3 regions of the Streptomyces sp. NPDC002181 genome follow, and region 2 is predicted to be linked to each of the others. Evidence: riboswitches for the same ligand, from Rfam matches in the RefSeq annotation. Region 2 holds a riboswitch; each other region holds the start of a gene.
What was found. A riboswitch is a leader RNA that binds a small molecule or an ion and turns the genes downstream of it on or off. The one in region 2 is predicted to bind thiamine pyrophosphate.
Positions count from the first base shown of each region.

Region 1: linked by a shared signal. The riboswitch ahead of ACFYXV_RS00365 (thiamine ABC transporter substrate binding subunit) and the one ahead of thiO (glycine oxidase ThiO) in region 2 are both predicted to bind thiamine pyrophosphate.
Region 3: linked by a shared signal. The riboswitch ahead of thiC (phosphomethylpyrimidine synthase ThiC) and the one ahead of thiO (glycine oxidase ThiO) in region 2 are both predicted to bind thiamine pyrophosphate.

Region 1 is NZ_JBIASC010000001.1:87,130-90,396, forward strand. Features, by position in the region: gene ACFYXV_RS00360 (ABC transporter permease) at 1-137, opposite strand, end outside; gene ACFYXV_RS00365 (thiamine ABC transporter substrate binding subunit) at 179-1,276, opposite strand; TPP riboswitch at 1,361-1,470, opposite strand; gene rlmN (23S rRNA (adenine(2503)-C(2))-methyltransferase RlmN) at 1,545-2,657, opposite strand; gene ACFYXV_RS00375 (phosphatidate cytidylyltransferase) at 2,819-3,267, opposite strand, start outside.
Region 2 is NZ_JBIASC010000009.1:235,751-239,017, reverse strand. Features, by position in the region: gene ACFYXV_RS22875 (NAD(P)/FAD-dependent oxidoreductase) at 1-1,215, opposite strand, end outside; TPP riboswitch at 1,320-1,432, shown strand; gene thiO (glycine oxidase ThiO) at 1,430-2,683, shown strand; gene thiS (sulfur carrier protein ThiS) at 2,680-2,880, shown strand; gene ACFYXV_RS22860 (thiazole synthase) at 2,886-3,267, shown strand, end outside.
Region 3 is NZ_JBIASC010000005.1:175,893-179,159, reverse strand. Features, by position in the region: gene ACFYXV_RS15820 (YibE/F family protein) at 1-1,233, opposite strand, end outside; TPP riboswitch at 1,306-1,451, shown strand; gene thiC (phosphomethylpyrimidine synthase ThiC) at 1,446-3,233, shown strand.

The sequences.
Region 1 (3,267 bases), on a different contig from region 2:
TCGGCGATGTCCGGCCGGGCCAGCACCTCGCCGATCCGGCCGAACTGCCAGCCCTCGTCGGTCTTGATCCCGCGCCCGACGATCGCGGCCACGGGATACGCGAAGAACAGCCCGAAGAAGGCGAGCGGTACGGCCATCAGCGCGAGCCGGACGGCCGTACCGCGTGCGCTCTCGCGTCCTACTTCACGACGAGCGAGGACCATGTCTTGACCCACTGCTCACGGTTCTTGGCGATGGTCTCGGGAGCGACGTTCTCGGGCTTCTCGACGACCACGCCGTGCTTCGTGAACAACTCCGGCAGCTTGGCGTCCTTGACCACCGGGTTCACGAACATCTGGAGCGGCATGTCCTCCTGGAACTTCTTGCCCACCAGGAAGTCGAGGAGCGCCTTGCCGCCCTCCTCGTTCTTCGCGCCCTTGAGCAGGCCCGCGAACTCGACCTGGCGGAAGCAGGTGCCGGTGGCCACGCCCGTGGGGGCCTCGGCCGGCTGCGGCTCCCCGTACAGGACCTCGACCGGCGGGCTGGAGGCGTACGAGACGACCAGCGGCCGGTCGCCCTTGGCCTTCTTGCCGCCCGCGGAGCCGGAGAAGCGCTCGTTGTAGGCCTGCTCCCAGCCGTCGACGACCTCGACGCCGTTGGCCTTGAGCTTGCTCCAGTAGTCCTTCCAGCCCTCCTCGCCGTACTTGCCGACGGAGGCGAGCAGGAAGCCGAGGCCCGGCGAGGAGGTCGCCGCGTTCTCGGTGACCAGCAGGTTCTTGTACTCCGGCTTGACCAGGTCGTCCAGCGTCTGCGGCGGGGCGATCTTCTTCTCGGCGAAGTAGGCCTTGTCGTAGTTGACGCAGATGTCGCCGGAGTCGACGGGCGTGACCCGGTGCTCCTTGTCGAGCACGTACTCGGGCTTCACGTCGGCCAGGCCCTTGACCTCGTACGGCGTGAAGATGCCGTTGTCGAGGGCGCGGGAGAGCAGGGTGTTGTCCACGCCGAAGAACACGTCGCCGCGCGGCGAGCCCTTGGTGAGGATCTCCTGGTTGAGGGCGGCGCCCGCGTCCCCGGACTTCAGGACCTTGACGGTGTAGCCGCTCTGCTGCTCGAACTCCTTGAGAACCGTGTCGGTCACGTTGAAGGAGTCGTGCGAGACGAGCGTGACGGTCTTGGACTTCGGCGCGTCACTGGCGCCGGACGCGGACTCGTCCTTGGCGCCGCCGCAGGCGCTGAGCGTGGCGACGCCGAGCGCGGCCGCGAGCGCAGCGCCCGCGAACTTCTTGGTGGTGCTCACTGGTGATTCCTCCTGGGATGACCAGGAGAAGACGCGGCCCTGCCCGGCGCTCAGTGCGAGCGGTCGCCGGGCAGGGCGCAACAGCTTGAGTGATGACCGAACTTCCTACCCCGAATGACCGGGGCGAGGTTCAGAGGGTCTGCGGATGACGGTTACCGCACTCTCAGCGCTGTGGCGCTCCCCTGTCGGAATATGCAATTGGTTCGGCCACAGGGTACCCCGAGGCCGAATCGGCCCCGCGGGCCCGCAGGCCCGCGAAAACCGCAGGCTAGCGCTCCGAGGCGGCCAGCTGGCCGCACGCGCCGTCGATCTCCTGGCCGCGGGTGTCCCGTACGGTCACCGGCACCCCGTGGCGGGCGATGGCCTCGACGAAGGCCTTCTCGTCCTCCGGGCGCGAGGCGGTCCACTTCGAGCCCGGCGTCGGGTTCAGCGGGATCAGGTTGACGTGGACGCGCTTGCCCTTGAGCAGACGGCCGAGGAGGTCGCCGCGCCAGGCCTGGTCGTTGATGTCGCGGATCAGGGCGTACTCGATGGAGATCCGGCGGCCGGACTTCTCGGCGTACTCCCAGGCCGCGTCGAGGACCTCGCGGACCTTCCAGCGGGTGTTCACGGGGACGAGGGTGTCGCGCAGCTCGTCGTCCGGGGCGTGCAGGGAGACCGCGAGGCGGCACTTGAAGCCCTCGTCGGCGAAGCGCAGCATCGCCGGGACCAGGCCGACGGTGGAGACCGTGATGCCGCGCTGCGACAGGCCCAGGCCGTCGGGCTCGGGGTCGGTGAGGCGGCGGATGGCGCCGACGACCCGCTTGTAGTTGGCCAGCGGCTCGCCCATGCCCATGAAGACGATGTTGGACAGCCGGGCCGGGCCGCCGGGGACCTCGCCGTCGCGCAGCGCGCGCATGCCGTCGACGATCTGGTGGACGATCTCGGCGGTGGACAGGTTGCGGTCCAGGCCCGCCTGGCCGGTTGCGCAGAACGGGCAGTTCATGCCGCAGCCGGCCTGCGAGGAGATGCACATGGTGACCCGGTCGGGGTAGCGCATGAGCACGGACTCGACGAGCGTTCCGTCGTGCAGCTTCCACAGGGTCTTGCGCGTGGTGTCGTCGTCGCACGAGATGTGGCGGATGACGCTCATCAGGTCCGGCAGCAGCTCGTCGCGGAGCTTCTCGCGCGAGCCCGCCGGGATGTCGGTCCACTCGGCCGGGTCGTGCGCGTACCGGGCGAAGTAGTGCTGCGAGAGCTGCTTGGCCCGGAAGGGCTTCTCGCCGATCGCGGCGACCGCCTCGCGACGCTCCTCGGGGGTGAGGTCGGCGAGATGCCGGGGCGGCTTCTTGGCCCCGCGAGGGGCGACGAAGGTGAGCTCTCCCGGGACAGGGCGGGCCATGGCTGGTACTCCTCGTAAGACGAAAGGCGCGCCGCAGAAGCAGCGCGCCCTTCAAGAGTAACCGCCCGGACCCACCCAAAGCCTTCAGACGTACGTCGTCCCAGCTCAGCGGGGTTGCCCTGGTGAACCGCCCGCCGGCCGGAAGCTGCGGGGGCCCGGTTTCAGCCGGTGCCGACGAAAGCGGCGAGCAGCAGCCACACCACCGGGGCGGTCGGCAGCAGGGAGTCGAGGCGGTCCATGATGCCGCCGTGGCCCGGGAGCAGCGTGCCCATGTCCTTGATGCCCAGGTCCCGCTTGATCATCGACTCGCCGAGGTCGCCCAGCGTGGCGCTGACCGCGACCGCGAGACCGAGCAGCAGGCCCTGCCACCAGGCGCCCCCGTCGATCAGGAACTCCATGCACAGCGCGCCGGCCGCCATCGCGAAGGCCACCGCGCCGAACAGCCCCTCGCGGGTCTTGCCGGGGCTGATGCGCGGCGCCAGCTTCGTCTTGCCGAAGCGCCAGCCCACCGCGTACGCCCCGGTGTCGCTGACCACGGTCAGCAGCAGGAAGGTGACCACGCGCTCCGGGCCGTCTTCGGCGGTGAGCAGCATCGCGACGAAGGTGGCCA
Region 2 (3,267 bases):
CAGCGCCGATTTCAGCGGGACCGCGGGATCCGCGATCCTGGCCGGATCCACCGGGGCGCCCGTCTCGATCAGCTTCCGTCCCTGCGCCAGGTCGCGCGGCCGGCCCACCGCCAGGACCGCGGCCAGCGCCCCGGCCCGCAGCCAGCACACGGACCAGCCCGCCTCGGCCGGGTCCCCGCGCCACACCAGCTCGTCGGCGCCCGCGTGGTGGCCCGCGTACTGGACGAACCGCCCGAACTGCTCCGACCAGAAGTACGGCACCGGGTCGTAGACCTGGAGCGCCTTGCCCGCCACGATGTTCGCCGCGACCACCCGCGGCCCCTGGAGGGCGTTGTCCCAGTGGTGGACCAGCAGCCGCGCCCCGTAGCGGGCCGACGGGAACGACGCGCAGTCGCCCACCGCGTACACCCCGGGCAGGCCGGTCCGCAGGTACTCGTCCGCCGTGACCGCGCCTTCCGGCCCGAGCTCGACCCCCGAGCCGGCCAGCCACCGGGTCGCCGGCCGGGCCCCGATGCCCACGACCACGGCGCCCGCCGGCAGCTCCCGCCCGTCCGCGAGCACGACCCGTCCGGCCTCCACCGAGGAGACCTTGGCGCCGGTCAGCAGCGCGGCCCCGGCCTGCTCGTACCAGTGGGCCATGGGGGCCGCGACCTCGGCGGGCAGCGCCCCGGCCAGCACCCGGTCGGCCGCCTCGACCACGGTCACCGCGCAGCCCGCCTCGCGCGCCGCGGTGGCGAACTCGGCGCCGATCCAGCCCGCCCCGACCACCACGGTCGCCGGAGTCCGCGCCAGCACCGGCCGCAGCCGGGCCGCGTCGTCCAGGGTGCGCAGCAGGTGCACGCCGGGGACGCCCTCGGACCCGGGCAGGGTCAGCGGTTCGGCGCCGGTCGCCAGGACGAGGACGTCGTACGGGACCGGCCCCGCCTCGGTGTCCAGCTCGCGCTCGGCCGCCCGCAGCCCGGTGACCTCCACCCCGAGCCGGAGCACGATGCCGAGCCCCTCGAAGTCCACGTCGAACGCGGAGTCCTCGGCCTTGCCGAGCAGCACCGCCTTCGACAGCGGCGGCCGGTCGTAGGGCTGGTGGGGCTCGGCGCCCAGCAGGGTGATCGGGCGGCGCCACCCCTGCTCCCGCAGCGCGACCGCGGTCTGCACCCCGGCCATTCCGGCGCCGACGATGACGACGCCGCTCTGAGTCTGTTCCGTCTGCTCGCTCACACCGCCCAGCCTAGCGATCTGACGCTTCGTCAGGAACAGCGGCTCGGCGCGGCCGCCGGGGAGGCAGCCTTACCCGCCCCCGGCGGCGGGGTTAGGCTGGCGCCCGTACCTATCGCGGGAGTCCGGGCGCACCGGGCTGAGAGGGAGGCTGAGCGGCCTCCGACCGTACGAACCTGATCCGGGTCATGCCGGCGAAGGGAGGGGCTGGACGCCCATGCACTCATCTCTGAACGGATCCGACCCGGGATCCCCGGGGGCCGGGGGCTCCGCAGGATCTCCGGGGTCCATCGGGTCCCCCGGATCCCCAAGGTCCTCAGGGTCCGACGTCCTCGTCATCGGGGGCGGGATCATCGGCCTGGTCACCGCCTGGCGGGCGGCCCGGCACGGTCTGCGGACCGTGCTCGCCGACCCGGCGCCCGGCGGCGGCGCCGCGCAGGTCGCGGCCGGCATGCTCGCCGCCGTCACGGAGCTGCACTACGGCGAGGAGACCCTGCTCGGGCTCAACCTCGCCTCCGCCGCCCGCTACCCGGAGTTCGCCGCCGAGCTGGCCGAGGCCAGCGGCGGAATGGACATCGGACACCGCGCCTGCGGCACGCTCGCCGTCGCCCTCGACGCCGACGACCGGCTGCACCTGCGCGAACTGCACGCCCTCCAGCGCCGCTGCGGCCTGGAGTCCGAGTGGCTCACCGGCCGCGAGTGCCGCCGCCTGGAGCCGATGCTGGCCCCGGGAGTACGGGGCGGCCTGCGCGTGGACGGCGACCACCAGGTCGATCCGCGCCGGCTGGCGGCCGCGCTGCTGGCCGCGTGCGAGCGCGCCGGGGTGGAGATCCGCCGGGCGGCCGCGGAGCGGCTGCTGACCGCCGCGGACCGGGCCGTCGGTGTACGGCTCGACGACGGTACGGAGCTGCGGGCCGACCAGGTGGTGCTGGCCGCGGGCTCGCTCAGCGGCAAGCTGGCCGGCGTACCGCCGCGGGCACTGCCTCCCGTACGGCCCGTGAAGGGCCAGGTGCTGCGGCTCGCGGTGCCGGCGGCGTACGCGCCGTTCCTCTCGCGAACGGTACGGGCGGTGGTCCGCGGCAGCCACGTCTACCTGGTGCCGCGCGAGAACGGCGAGCTCGTCATCGGGGCCACCAGCGAGGAACTCGGCTGGGACACCACGGTCACCGCGGGCGGGGTGTACGAACTCCTGCGCGACGCGCACGAACTGGTGCCCGGCATCACCGAACTGCCGCTGACCGAGACCCGGGCCGGTCTGCGGCCCGGCTCCCCCGACAACGCCCCGCTGCTCGGCCCGACCGAACTGCCCGGCCTGCACCTGGCCACCGGCCACTACCGCAACGGGGTGCTGCTGACCCCGCTCACCGGCGACGTGATGGCGCAGCTGCTCACCACCGGCACGGTGCCGGAGATCGCCCGCCCGTTCACCCCGCGCCGGTTCTCCGCCGCACGTCAGGAGTCGTACGCATGACCATCTCCGTCAACGGCGAGCCGCGCGAGATCGCGGCCGGCACCACCCTCGACGCGGTGGTCGCCACCTTGACCGCGGCCCCGTCCGGGGTCGCGGCCGCACTGAACGAGACCGTCGTCCCGCGCGGGCAGTGGCCGCTCACGCCGGTGGGCGAGGGCGACCGGGTCGAGGTCCTCACCGCCGTACAGGGGGGCTGAGCACGATGGCTGACGACGCTTTCCAGCTGGCCGGGCGGACCTTCTCGTCCCGCCTGATCATGGGCACGGGCGGGGCGCCGAGCCTGGACGTCCTGGAACGGGCGCTGGTCGCGTCCGGTACGGAGCTCACGACGGTCGCCATGCGGCGGCTGGACCCGACGGTGCAGGGCTCCGTCCTGTCGGTGCTGACGAGGCTGGGCATCTCCGTACTCCCGAACACGGCGGGCTGCTTCACGGCGGGCGAGGCCGTACTGACCGCGCGCCTGGCGCGGGAGGCGCTGGGCACCGACTGGATCAAGCTGGAGGTGGTGGCGGACGAGCGGACGCTGCTGCCGGACGGGGTGGAGCTGCTGGACGCGGCGGAGACCCTGGTGGACGAGGGCTTCA
Region 3 (3,267 bases), on a different contig from region 2:
CGAACCCATGCTGCTGTTCGCGATCGAGAACAGCAGCAGCAGCGGAAGCGCCGCGCCCGCGTAAGCCAGTACCAGGGTGTTGACCACCGAGGCGATGTGGTCGCGGCCGATCCGGATGGCCGCTCGGTACAGGGCGCGGGGCCCCATCGACGAGTCGGCCTGGTGGAGTTCCCAGACCGCCGACGTCTGGGTGACCGTCACGTCGTCGAGCACGCCCAGCGATCCGATGATCACGCCCGCGAGCAGCAGACCGCTCATGTCGATGTCCGGGTAGAGCCCGTGGATGAGCCCCGTGTTGTCGTCGGTGTTGCCGCTGAGGAACGCCCAGTCGACGAACACCGAGCCGAGCAGCCCGATCAGCAGCAGCGAGACGAGCGTGCCGAGGACGGCGACGGACGTACGGGCGCTCAGGCCGTGGCACATGTAGAGCGCGATGAGCATGATGGCGCTGGCACCGACGACCGCGACGACCAGCGGGTTCGAGCCCTGGAGGATCGCCGGGAGGATGAACAGGGTCAGCACGCCGAAGCTGACGACCAGCGCGATCAGCGCGAACAGGCCCCGCATCCGTCCGACGACGACGACGGCCACGGCGAAGATGCCCGCCAGTACCGCCAGCGGCAGCTTGCGGTTCACGTCGACCACGGAGTACTGGAGGTCCCGGGGCGCGTCCGGCGCGTACGCGACGACCACCTCCTGGTCCTTCTCCAGCTGCCGTGGCGCGCCCGGCTGGACGATCTCGATGAACGTCCGGCCCTTGTCCTGCCCGGTGCCGACCTCGATGGTGGCCTTCTTGCAGTCGCCGGTCTGCTGGGCCCGGGCCTCACGGCCCTCCGGGGTGGTGACGTTCCCGGTGGTGGGCACCTGCGAGGCGTTCACCGATTTGCAGTCGACCTGTTCGATCGCGACGACCCGGCCCTGCTGGGTCTGCCGGTCGAAGCCCACCCCGGAGCGCTCGTGAGCGGGAGCGCCGCCCGGCCAGAGCACCACCATGCCGACGAAGACGGCGACGGCGAACGGGATCAGGACCGCCGCGATGACCTTGCGCAGGTGCTTCGAGACGGGAGCCGCCGGTCCGTGGCCGTGGGAATGTCCGTGGGGGTGGCCGTGGGAGTGGCCCGGGGCCGGGATCCGGTCATGCCGGTGGTCGTCGTGCTCGTGGCCCGCGTGTGAGTGGTCGCTGTGACCCGTGGGCTCGGTGGGCTGGGTGGGGGGCTGCGGCGAGGACGTCACCGGCAGATCATCGCAAGAGTTGAGGGGGCCCACTGTTCAGCACGCCACAAATGACGCTAGCGTGGGGGCACCTTTGCACAACGCGGGAGCTCGGAGCACCGGGCTGAGAGGGCGCTGATCACCGTACGCGCGGCACAGATGCGTACGGGAAGAGGCTGCGTCGACCGCCGAACCTGTTACCGGGTAATGCCGGCGTAGGGAGATCAGGTCTCATGACCATTCAGGACGCACGCACGCCTGCCGTCAGCCAGGACGACGCCGACCGGACCGAGCGCCAGCCGGGCTGGCACAAGGGCTACGTGGCGGGCTCCCGCCCCGACATCCGGGTGCCGGTCCGCCAGGTCCACCTCACCAACGGCAAGGACGTGACGCTCTACGACACGTCCGGGCCGTACACCGACCCGCAGATCGAGACCGACGTGCGGCGCGGCCTTCCGCCGCTGCGCGAGAACTGGATCATCAGCCGCGGCGACACCGAGGAGTACGCGGGCCGCCCCGTGCGCCCGGAGGACGACGGGATCAAGCACACCTCGCCCCGAGGTGGCCTCAAGAACCTCGACGCGGTCTTCCCTGGACGTCCGCGCCAGCCCCGCCGGGGCCGTGACGGCGCCGCCGTCACGCAACTCGCGTACGCCCGCCGCGGTGAGATCACCCCGGAGATGGAGTACGTCGCGATCCGGGAGAACGTCTCCCCCGAGGTGGTCCGTGAGGAGATCGCCGCAGGTCGCGCGGTGCTTCCCGCGAACGTGAACCACCCGGAGATCGAGCCGATGATCATCGGCAAGCGGTTCCTGGTGAAGGTCAACGCCAACATCGGCAACTCCGCGGTCACCTCCTCCATCGAGGAGGAGGTCGACAAGATGACCTGGGCGACCAAGTGGGGCGCCGACACGGTCATGGACCTCTCGACCGGCCGCAACATCCACACCACTCGCGAGTGGGTGCTGCGCAACTCCCCGGTCCCGATCGGCACCGTGCCGCTGTACCAGGCGCTGGAGAAGGTCGACGGCCGCGCCGAGGACCTGACCTGGGAGATCTACAAGGACACGGTCATCGAGCAGGCCGAGCAGGGCGTCGACTACATGACGGTCCACGCCGGCGTACTCCTGCCGTACGTGCCGCTGACCGCCCGCCGCAAGACCGGCATCGTCTCCCGCGGCGGGTCGATCATGGCCGCCTGGTGTCTGGCGCACCACAAGGAGAACTTCCTCTACACGAACTTCGAGGAGCTCTGCGAGATCCTCGCGACGTACGACGTCACGTACTCGCTCGGCGACGGCCTGCGCCCCGGCTCCATCGCGGACGCCAACGACGCGGCCCAGTTCGCGGAGCTGAAGACGCTGGGCGAGCTGAACACGATCGCCAAGCGGCACAACGTGCAGACCATGATCGAGGGCCCGGGCCACGTCCCGATGCACAAGATCAAGGAGAACATCGACCTCCAGCAGGAGATCTGCGAGGAGGCGCCGTTCTACACGCTCGGCCCGCTGACCACGGACGTCGCCCCGGCGTACGACCACATCACCTCGGGCATCGGCGCCGCGATGATCGCCTGGTGGGGCACCGCGATGCTCTGCTACGTCACGCCGAAGGAGCACCTGGGCCTGCCCAACCGTGACGACGTGAAGACCGGCGTCATCACGTACAAGATCGCTGCACACGCGGCGGACCTGGCCAAGGGCCACCCGGGCGCCCAGGAATGGGACGACGCCCTGTCGGACGCGCGGTTCGAGTTCCGCTGGGAGGACCAGTTCAACCTGGCCCTCGACCCGGACACGGCCCGTGAGTTCCACGACGAGACGCTCCCGGCCGAACCGGCCAAGACCGCGCACTTCTGCTCGATGTGCGGTCCGAAGTTCTGCTCGATGAAGATCTCCCAGGACATCCGCCGCGAGCACGGCGGCGACCTGAAGGCCGATGAGATCGAGGCGGGCATGGCGGAGAAGTCCGCCGAGTTCGCGGCGAGCGGGAACCGGGTCTACCTCCCGCTGGCGGACTGACCCGCCCGTGGGGGCCGGCGCTGCTCTGGGAGGT